Regions from separate parts of the Geobacillus sp. YF-1 genome, predicted to be linked through region 1. Evidence: a T-box and tRNA genes for the amino acid it is inferred to sense, from the RefSeq annotation. Region 1 holds a T-box; the other holds one or more tRNA genes.
What was found. A T-box is a leader RNA that pairs with one kind of tRNA and senses whether it is charged. The one in region 1 lies ahead of ileS (isoleucine--tRNA ligase), so its partner is inferred to be a tRNA-Ile.
Positions count from the first base shown of each region.

Region 2: it encodes a tRNA-Ile, which carries the amino acid that the T-box ahead of ileS (isoleucine--tRNA ligase) is inferred to sense. The anticodon was not compared.

Region 1 is NZ_CP199850.1:1,091,278-1,095,663, forward strand. Features, by position in the region: gene ACTVIM_RS05535 (YlmH family RNA-binding protein) at 82-855, shown strand; gene ACTVIM_RS05540 (DivIVA domain-containing protein) at 931-1,443, shown strand; T-box leader at 1,823-2,042, shown strand; gene ileS (isoleucine--tRNA ligase) at 2,091-4,386, shown strand, end outside.
Region 2 is NZ_CP199850.1:571,194-575,579, forward strand. Features, by position in the region: rRNA gene rrf (5S ribosomal RNA) at 88-204, shown strand; tRNA gene ACTVIM_RS02790 (tRNA-Val) at 215-290, shown strand; tRNA gene ACTVIM_RS02795 (tRNA-Met) at 475-551, shown strand; tRNA gene ACTVIM_RS02800 (tRNA-Asp) at 556-628, shown strand; tRNA gene ACTVIM_RS02805 (tRNA-Phe) at 943-1,018, shown strand; tRNA gene ACTVIM_RS02810 (tRNA-Thr) at 1,022-1,094, shown strand; tRNA gene ACTVIM_RS02815 (tRNA-Lys) at 1,277-1,349, shown strand; tRNA gene ACTVIM_RS02820 (tRNA-Gly) at 1,357-1,431, shown strand; tRNA gene ACTVIM_RS02825 (tRNA-Leu) at 1,437-1,522, shown strand; tRNA gene ACTVIM_RS02830 (tRNA-Arg) at 1,526-1,599, shown strand; tRNA gene ACTVIM_RS02835 (tRNA-Pro) at 1,606-1,682, shown strand; tRNA gene ACTVIM_RS02840 (tRNA-Ala) at 1,687-1,759, shown strand; tRNA gene ACTVIM_RS02845 (tRNA-Met) at 1,776-1,849, shown strand; tRNA gene ACTVIM_RS02850 (tRNA-Ile) at 1,858-1,934, shown strand; tRNA gene ACTVIM_RS02855 (tRNA-Ser) at 1,951-2,041, shown strand; tRNA gene ACTVIM_RS02860 (tRNA-Thr) at 2,173-2,245, shown strand; tRNA gene ACTVIM_RS02865 (tRNA-His) at 2,257-2,329, shown strand; tRNA gene ACTVIM_RS02870 (tRNA-Gly) at 2,641-2,711, shown strand; tRNA gene ACTVIM_RS02875 (tRNA-Ile) at 2,719-2,792, shown strand; tRNA gene ACTVIM_RS02880 (tRNA-Asn) at 2,914-2,988, shown strand; tRNA gene ACTVIM_RS02885 (tRNA-Ser) at 2,997-3,089, shown strand; tRNA gene ACTVIM_RS02890 (tRNA-Glu) at 3,095-3,166, shown strand; gene ACTVIM_RS02895 (B3/B4 domain-containing protein) at 3,385-4,050, opposite strand; gene queG (tRNA epoxyqueuosine(34) reductase QueG) at 4,103-4,386, shown strand, end outside.

The DNA of each region.
Region 1 (4,386 bases):
CCCGGGCCGGTCTTGCGCCGGTGTTGGAAGCGGAACGGACAATATGTCTGTCTTTCGTTGAGGAAAGCAAGGTGAATTTTGATGGAATGGTATCAGCATTTTCGCCAAGAGGAGCGCCCGTTCATCGATCAAGTGCTCGAGTGGAAGGAGATGGTGAGCCGCCAATACGCTCCGAAGCTCACCGATTTTCTCGATCCGCGCGAGCAGCAGATCGTGCAAAGCCTCATCGGCAGCGGCGGGGACGTGCGCGTTTCCTTTTTTGGCGGGGCTTCGTTTGCCGAACGCAAGCGCGGGCTGCTTTATCCGCCCTATTTTGCCCCGGAGGAAAACGATTATGAGATCGCGCTTTTTGCCGTTCGTTATCCGGCGAAATTCGTCTCCCTCGGGCATCGCGATGTTCTCGGCGCGCTCATGTCGCTCGGATTGCGGCGGGGCAAATTTGGCGACGTCCTTGTTCAAGGTTCGGACATTCAATTTTTTGCCGCTGCCGAAGTCGCCGACTACGTCCGTCTGCACATCGAAGCGATCGGCAAAGCTCCGGTGGCGTTGGAGCCGCTGCCGCTTTCCGCTGTCTTGCCGGTTGAAGAACGATGGCAAGAAGGGACGGTGACCGTCTCTTCGCTTCGACTGGATGCGCTGCTTGCCCAGGCGTTCCGTCTCGCGCGCGAGAAAGCGCGGGCGCTGGTGGAAAACGGGCTTGTCAAAGTCAATTGGAAAGTGGTGGACAAGCCCGATTTTCTCTGCGGCCCAGGCGATGTATTGTCGGCGCGCGGGTTTGGCCGCTGCAAGCTAATGGCTGTGGAAGGGCCGACAAAGAAAGAGCGCTGGCTCGTGCGCATCGGTTGGCAAAAATAATCGAATGGCAGCAGGAAATCGGCAAACCTTGTCGAACAAAGAAGAAAAGGAACGATGAAGACGGAGGTGGCCGCTGTGCCGTTAACGCCATTGGATATTCACAACAAGGAATTCAGCCGTGGATTTCGCGGATATGATGAGGATGAAGTCAACGAGTTTTTGGATCAAATCATAAAAGATTACGAAATGCTCATTCGCGAGAAAAAGCAGCTCGAAGATAAAGTAGCGGAGCTGACAGAGAAGCTGAACTATTTTTCCAATATTGAGGAAACGCTAAACAAGTCGATTCTCGTCGCCCAAGAAGCGGCTGAGGAAGTCAAGCGAAACGCGCAAAAAGAGGCGAAGCTGATCATTAAAGAGGCGGAAAAAAACGCCGAGCGCATCATCAGCGATGCATTGGCGAAATCGCGGAAAATCGCCCTCGAGATCGAGGAGCTGAAGCGGCAGTCGAAAGTGTTCCGCGCCCGTTTCCGCATGTTGGTCGAGGCCCAGCTCGATATGATCAACAGCCGCGATTGGGACGAGTTGATGGAGTATGAGGCGCCGGATTTGGAAGAAGGGGCGAGAGAACCGCTGTCACAGCCTTGACGAACGGAAGACGTTTCCGCTATAATAATTGGCAAAAAATCTCGCGGCTCGTTTGATCGCCGTTGAGGCACAGCTCTTCACGTTTCTGTGAAAATGCCCGCCTGACGCGGGATTTTCATCCCCGGGTGGAGGGCAAAACGTTGCCCATGGAACTTTTCTGTGAAAATGCTGAACTGACGCGGATTTTCATCCCCGGGTGGAGGGCAGATCGCTGCCCATGGAACTTTTCCGTGAAAATGCCGAGCTGGCGCGGATTTTCATCCTCGGGTGGAGGGCAAACCATTGCCCATGGAACGGTTCCGTTCTAAGTGATTGGCAAAATCGCCGCCTCAGCCGCCGTGGGAGGCGGTCGGCTTTTTCCGTTATGAATTGCGAATAATCATCGACGATGAAAGGGACAGTAGCTCTTGCACGACCGGTGGCAGCGAGCCGGGGATGGTGGAAGCCCGGCACCGGCGCAAGAGTGAACATCACCCTGGAGTTCCATGCCGAAACAACGAGTAGGCCATGGCGCGTCATTCCCGTTACGAATGAAAAGTGGGCCTGTGCCTTTGCATGGCCAAAAAGGGTGGTACCGCGAGACCGTTCTCGTCCCTTGCCGGGAGAGAACGGTTTTTTATTTTATATTGTTCAAAGGAGGAGCAGCGATGGATTACAAAGACACATTGCTCATGCCGAAAACCGAGTTTCCGATGCGCGGCAATTTGCCGAAGCGGGAACCGGAAATGCAAAAAAAATGGGAGGACATGGACATTTACCGGAAAGTGCAGGAGCGGACGAAAGGCCGGCCGCTGTTTGTCCTGCACGACGGCCCGCCGTACGCCAACGGCGATATTCATATGGGGCATGCGCTAAACAAAATTTTAAAAGATATCATTGTCCGCTATAAATCGATGAACGGCTATTGCGCCCCGTACGTGCCGGGCTGGGATACGCACGGCTTGCCGATTGAAACGGCGCTTACGAAACAAGGCGTCGACCGCAAATCGATGAGCGTCGCCGAGTTTCGCAAGCGGTGTGAGCAGTACGCGTATGAACAAATCGACAACCAGCGCCGGCAGTTTAAACGGCTCGGGGTGCGCGGCGATTGGGACAACCCGTATATCACCCTCAAGCCGGAATACGAAGCCCAGCAAATTAAAGTGTTCGGTGAAATGGCGAAAAAAGGGCTCATCTACAAAGGACTGAAGCCGGTCTATTGGTCGCCGTCGAGCGAATCGGCGCTCGCCGAAGCGGAAATCGAATACAAAGACAAACGCTCACCGTCAATTTATGTCGCGTTTCCGGTCAAAGACGGCAAAGGCGTGCTGGACGGCGACGTGCGGATCGTCATTTGGACGACGACGCCGTGGACGATTCCGGCGAACTTGGCGATCGCCGTTCATCCGGAGTTGGATTACCACGTGGTTAACGCCAACGGGCAGAAATACGTTGTCGCCGCCGCCTTGGCCGAATCGGTGGCGAACGAAGTCGGCTGGGAGGCGTGGTCCGTCGTTAAAACGGTCAAAGGGAAAGAGCTTGAATACGTGGTCGCCCAACATCCGTTCTACGAGCGCGACTCGCTGGTCGTCTGCGGTGAGCACGTCACGACCGACGCCGGCACCGGCTGCGTCCATACGGCGCCAGGCCACGGGGAAGACGACTTTGTCGTCGGGCAAAAATACGGGCTTCCGGTTCTCTGCCCGGTCGATGAACGCGGCTACATGACCGAGGAAGCACCCGGGTTTGCAGGAATGTTTTACGATGAGGCGAACAAAGCGATTACGCAAAAGCTCGAAGAAGTTGGAGCGCTCCTGAAGCTCGGCTTTATCACCCACTCGTATCCGCACGACTGGCGGACGAAGCAGCCGACGATCTTCCGGGCGACGACGCAATGGTTTGCCTCGATTGATAAAATTCGCGGCCAGCTCCTTGACGCCATTAAGGAAACGAAATGGGTGCCGGAATGGGGCGAAATCCGCATCCATAACATGGTGCGCGACCGCGGCGACTGGTGCATTTCCCGCCAGCGCGCCTGGGGTGTGCCGATTCCGGTCTTTTACGGCGAAAACGGCGAGCCGATTATCACCGATGAGACGATCGAGCATGTGTCGAACTTGTTCCGCCAATACGGCTCGAACGTTTGGTTTGAGCGCGAGGCGAAAGACTTATTGCCGGAAGGATTCACCCATCCGTCAAGCCCGAACGGCATCTTTACAAAAGAAACGGACATTATGGACGTCTGGTTTGACTCCGGCTCGTCGCATCAAGCGGTGCTCGTCGAGCGCGATGATCTCGCGCGTCCGGCTGATTTGTACTTGGAAGGGTCTGACCAATATCGCGGCTGGTTTAACTCGTCGTTGTCGACGGCGGTCGCCGTCACCGGCAAAGCACCGTATAAAGAGGTGTTGAGCCACGGCTTCGTTTTAGACGGCGAGGGGCGGAAAATGAGCAAATCGCTCGGCAACGTCGTCGTGCCGGCGAAAGTGATGGAACAATTTGGCGCCGACATTTTGCGCCTTTGGGTTGCCTCCGTTGACTATCAGGCCGACGTGCGCATTTCTGATCATATTTTGAAACAAGTGTCGGAAGTGTACCGGAAAATCCGCAACACGTTCCGGTTTATGCTCGGCAATTTGTTCGACTTCGATCCGAACCAAAACGCCGTTCCGGTTGGGGAGCTTGGCGAAGTCGACCGCTATATGCTGGCAAAGCTGAACAAGCTGATCGCCAAAGTGAAAAAAGCGTATGACAGCTACGATTTCGCCGCCGTCTATCATGAGATGAACCATTTTTGCACCGTGGAATTGAGCGCGTTCTATTTGGATATGGCGAAAGACATTTTGTACATTGAAGCGGCTGATTCGCGCGCCCGCCGCGCCGTGCAGACGGTGCTGTACGAGACGGTTGTCGCGTTGGCGAAGCTCATCGCCCCGATTTTGCCGCACACGGCCGATGAAGTGT
Region 2 (4,386 bases), 520 kb from region 1:
TCTTCCGACGGTTATCTAGTTTTGAAGGAATGAAAAAGCCCTTGACAATCCGCTTACTTTCCTTATAATAAAATGTGTCGATAATAGCCTAGTGGTGATAGCGGAGGGGAAACACCCGTTCCCATCCCGAACACGGAAGTTAAGCCCTCCAGCGCCGATGGTAGTTGGGGCCAGCGCCCCTGCAAGAGTAGGTCGCTGCTAGGCGGATATTTATGGAGGATTAGCTCAGCTGGGAGAGCACTTGCCTTACAAGCAAGGGGTCGGCGGTTCGATCCCGTCATCCTCCACCACTTTCAAACATACAAAATTCAGCGCATCATTGAAATAAGTTCATCTTCTATCGTCGCGGGGTGGAGCAACGAGCATTTGCTTCATCGAATACGCTGCGAGTTGCCTCGACGCATCGAACATCTTTGAATCAGCTGGTAGAGGAAGAGGCAACAAATATTTCAATGATACTGCTCTTCTTATCGTCGCGGGGTGGAGCAGTCCGGTAGCTCGTCGGGCTCATAACCCGAAGGTCGCAGGTTCAAATCCTGCCCCCGCAACCAACAAGGTCCCGTAGTGTAGTGGTTAACATGCCTGCCTGTCACGCAGGAGATCGCGGGTTCGAGTCCCGTCGGGACCGTCTTTGTTTAAAAATTATGACAACCCTATATATTTTGGTTGCTTTCTTGGTAGAGACGAGCATCAGCATCATCGAGTTTGCTGCGAGTTGCCTCGACGCATCAAGCATCTTTGAATCAGCTGGTAGAGGAAGAGGCATAGGGCAATCAATGAGCGAGTTAAAAAATAACATATGGCTCGGTAGCTCAGTCGGTAGAGACGAGCATCAGCATCATCGAGTTTGCTGCGAGTTGCCTCGACGCATCAAGCATCTTTGAATCAGCTGGTAGAGGAAGAGGCATAGGCAATCAATGAGCGAGTTAAAAAATAACATATGGCTCGGTAGCTCAGTCGGTAGAGCAAAGGACTGAAAATCCTTGTGTCGGCGGTTCGATTCCGTCCCGAGCCACCATTCGCCGGCTTAGCTCAATTGGTAGAGCAACTGACTTGTAATCAGTAGGTTGCGGGTTCAAGTCCTGCAGCCGGCATCTTTTCTTTTGCTTGAGAGTATGCAAGTGTGTGCTTCACTAAGGACCACCATGAGTCATTCGCTCAGTAACGAGCAATACATCTTCGAGTTTACTGCGAGTTGCCTCGACGCACTCGGCATCTTTGAGTCGGCTGGTAGAGGAAGGGGCATCGTCAAATATTTGGGTGTATACCAAACCATGAGCCATTAGCTCAGTAGGTAGAGCATCTGACTTTTAATCAGAGGGTCGGAGGTTCGAGTCCTCCATGGCTCATCATGTTGCGGAAGTAGTTCAGCGGTAGAACACCACCTTGCCAAGGTGGGGGTCGCGGGTTCGAACCCCGTCTTCCGCTCCACTGCCGCCGGGGTGGCGGAATTGGCAGACGCACAGGACTTAAAATCCTGGGGTAGGTGACTACCGTGCCGGTTCGAGTCCGGCCCTCGGCACTTGCGCTCGTAGCTCAATTGGATAGAGCATCTGACTACGGATCAGAAGGTTAGGGGTTCGAATCCTCTCGAGCGCGTTTTATCGGGAAGTAGCTCAGCTTGGTAGAGCACACGGTTCGGGTCCGTGAGGTCGCAGGTTCAAATCCTGTCTTCCCGACCACTTTGGGGCCTTAGCTCAGCTGGGAGAGCGCCTGCCCCGCACGCAGGAGGTCATCGGTTCGAATCCGATAGGCTCCACTTTTTCATCCGTTTTGGCGGTGTAGCTCAGCTGGCTAGAGCGTACGGTTCATACCCGTGAGGTCGGGGGTTCGATCCCCTCCACCGCCACTCTTATCGGACCTTTAGCTCAGCTGGTTAGAGCAGACGGCTCATAACCGTCCGGTCGTAGGTTCGAATCCTACAAGGTCCACCATTATTGTTGTTTTTTTGGAGGAGTACCCAAGTGGTTGAAGGGGTCGGTCTTGAAAACCGAGAGGCGCCGCAAGGCGCGCGGGGGTTCGAATCCCTCCTCCTCCGCCATAAATAATCGTCTCATTTAGCTCCGTTGGCACAAATAGAATGAGACGGCATCAACTCGGTTTGAGCGTTCCGCTTTTTTCGACCAGTTGACTATTAGGAAAAACGATAAGCATTGCATAATATGGATTTATGCCGGCTTAGCTCAATTGGTAGAGCAACTGACTTGTAATCAGTAGGTTGCGGGTTCAAGTCCTGCAGCCGGCATCAACATCATGGCGACTATGGCGAAGTGGTTAACGCACCAGATTGTGGCTCTGGCATGCGTGGGTTCGATTCCCACTAGTCGCCCTTTTTCTTCTTAAAACCAGTAAGCTCTTGGTAAAATTGCAGCCACGAGCCTTAGCTTCACCGAATAGGCTGCGAGTAGCCTCGACGCATTCCGCTTCTTTGAATGTGCTGGTAGAGGAAGAGGCGCGAAATTGCGTGGTGAATGGTTGAAGAAATCGATGTGCGGGTGTAGTTTAGTGGTAAAACCTCAGCCACGAGCCTTAGCTTCACCGAATAGGCTGCGAGTAGCCTCGACGCATTCCGCTTCTTTGAATGCGCTGGTAGAGGAAGAGGCGCGAAATTGCGTGGTGAATGGTTGAAGAAATCGATGTGCGGGTGTAGTTTAGTGGTAAAACCTCAGCCTTCCAAGCTGATGTCGTGGGTTCGATTCCCATCACCCGCTTTTGGATGGGCCTATAGCTCAGCTGGTCAGAGCGCACGCCTGATAAGCGTGAGGTCGGTGGTTCAAGTCCACTTAGGCCCACTATTTCCCATTGCATATTGTCGGATGATTCGCTATAATAACGGTGAACCGTTGTCCCACCATTGCCGGATGGAGCAACGGTATGGTAGCCCGTAGGAAAACGGACATGGTGTTGAATCGTTCCGCAATAGCTCAGCGGTAGAGCAACCGGCTGTTAACCGGTAGGTCGTAGGTTCGAATCCTACTTGCGGAGCCATTTTCTCTGGAGAAGTACCCAAGTGGCTGAAGGGGACGGTTTGCTAAACCGTTAGGTCGCAGTTTTGCGGCGCGCGGGTTCAAATCCCGCCTTCTCCGCCATGCATGGCCCGTTGGTCAAGTGGTTAAGACACCGCCCTTTCACGGCGGTAACACGGGTTCGAATCCCGTACGGGTCACTGCTTATGGCACCAGGTTGCCTGGTGCCATTTTATCAAACTTGTTTTTGTCGAAAATTGCGCTTTTTCTTGCCGAATAGGCCATCATGAGGTATAATGGGTTCCATAGCAGAAAGATTGGGGACAACGCAGTGTTTCGTTTCGTCGATGAACGAGGCATTGCGTTTTTTTATTGCGATCCCCTCCCGCCTGCGATTCACCGAAGCGGGAGGAACATGTCATTCAAGCAGTTGAACATCCGCTTCGCCGCCATGGATTTGCGTGAACATCGCTTGCATGGCTTCGAGCTGGCGATGGGCGACGTCTTTGGCGATGGAAGGTGGAAAGTATACAATCTGTAAGGCGTTTTTGGTGTCACGAGTGACGGCCGTCCGTTCCGAATCGACGATCGGACTGCCGAATGGACCGTATGCATCTTTGCTGACAAGTTTGTTGGCAAAGTTGACCGTTCGGCCGTTTAAAGCGACATATTCGTCTTGTTCAGCACCGATGGTTACGGTCACGGTCCCGTGTATGCGGTCAAGGTCGTAGATGCCGAGCGGAATCTTATAATAGAGTGAAAAGAAATTGTTGACATCCACTGCTGAATGAATGGAAGGAAGAAAGTGCTTCTTTTGAATGCGCCGATACAGACTTTCACTCGATGGGCGATAACGAGCGGGATCCGTCCCGATTTGCTTGAATACGTGACGCCATTCGGCCAGTTCAGGAATGTCATGGATCGTTTTTTCCTGCAGTTCGATATAAATTGATTCCTGAAACAGTTGCAACCGTCCTTTTAGCATTTGGGGCGAATCTCCTACTTCGATGTGCCGGTAGCAGATGATTCCGAACTTTCCGGAAGGGAGACGCCGTTTCAGCTCTTCTGATACGATATAGTTCATGTCAATCACCTCGCGCTTTATTTTATCATAGGAGTCGAAAGGAGGGAAAACAATGGATGTTGTCGCCTTAAAACAAGAGTTGATTGCGTACAGCCGGACGATCGGTATTGATAAAATTGGATTTGCCAGCGCCGATCCGTTTGTGGAACTAAAAGAACGATTGCGACGCCAGCAAGAGCTTGGCTACCAGTCCGGATTTGAGGAAAAGGATATTGAAAAACGAACGAATCCCGATTTGCTGCTTTCTGAGGCCAAATCAATCATTGCCATTGCGCTCGCTTATCCGTCGAAAATGAAGCAGGCGCCGCGGGGGACAAAGACGGAGCGGCGCGGCCT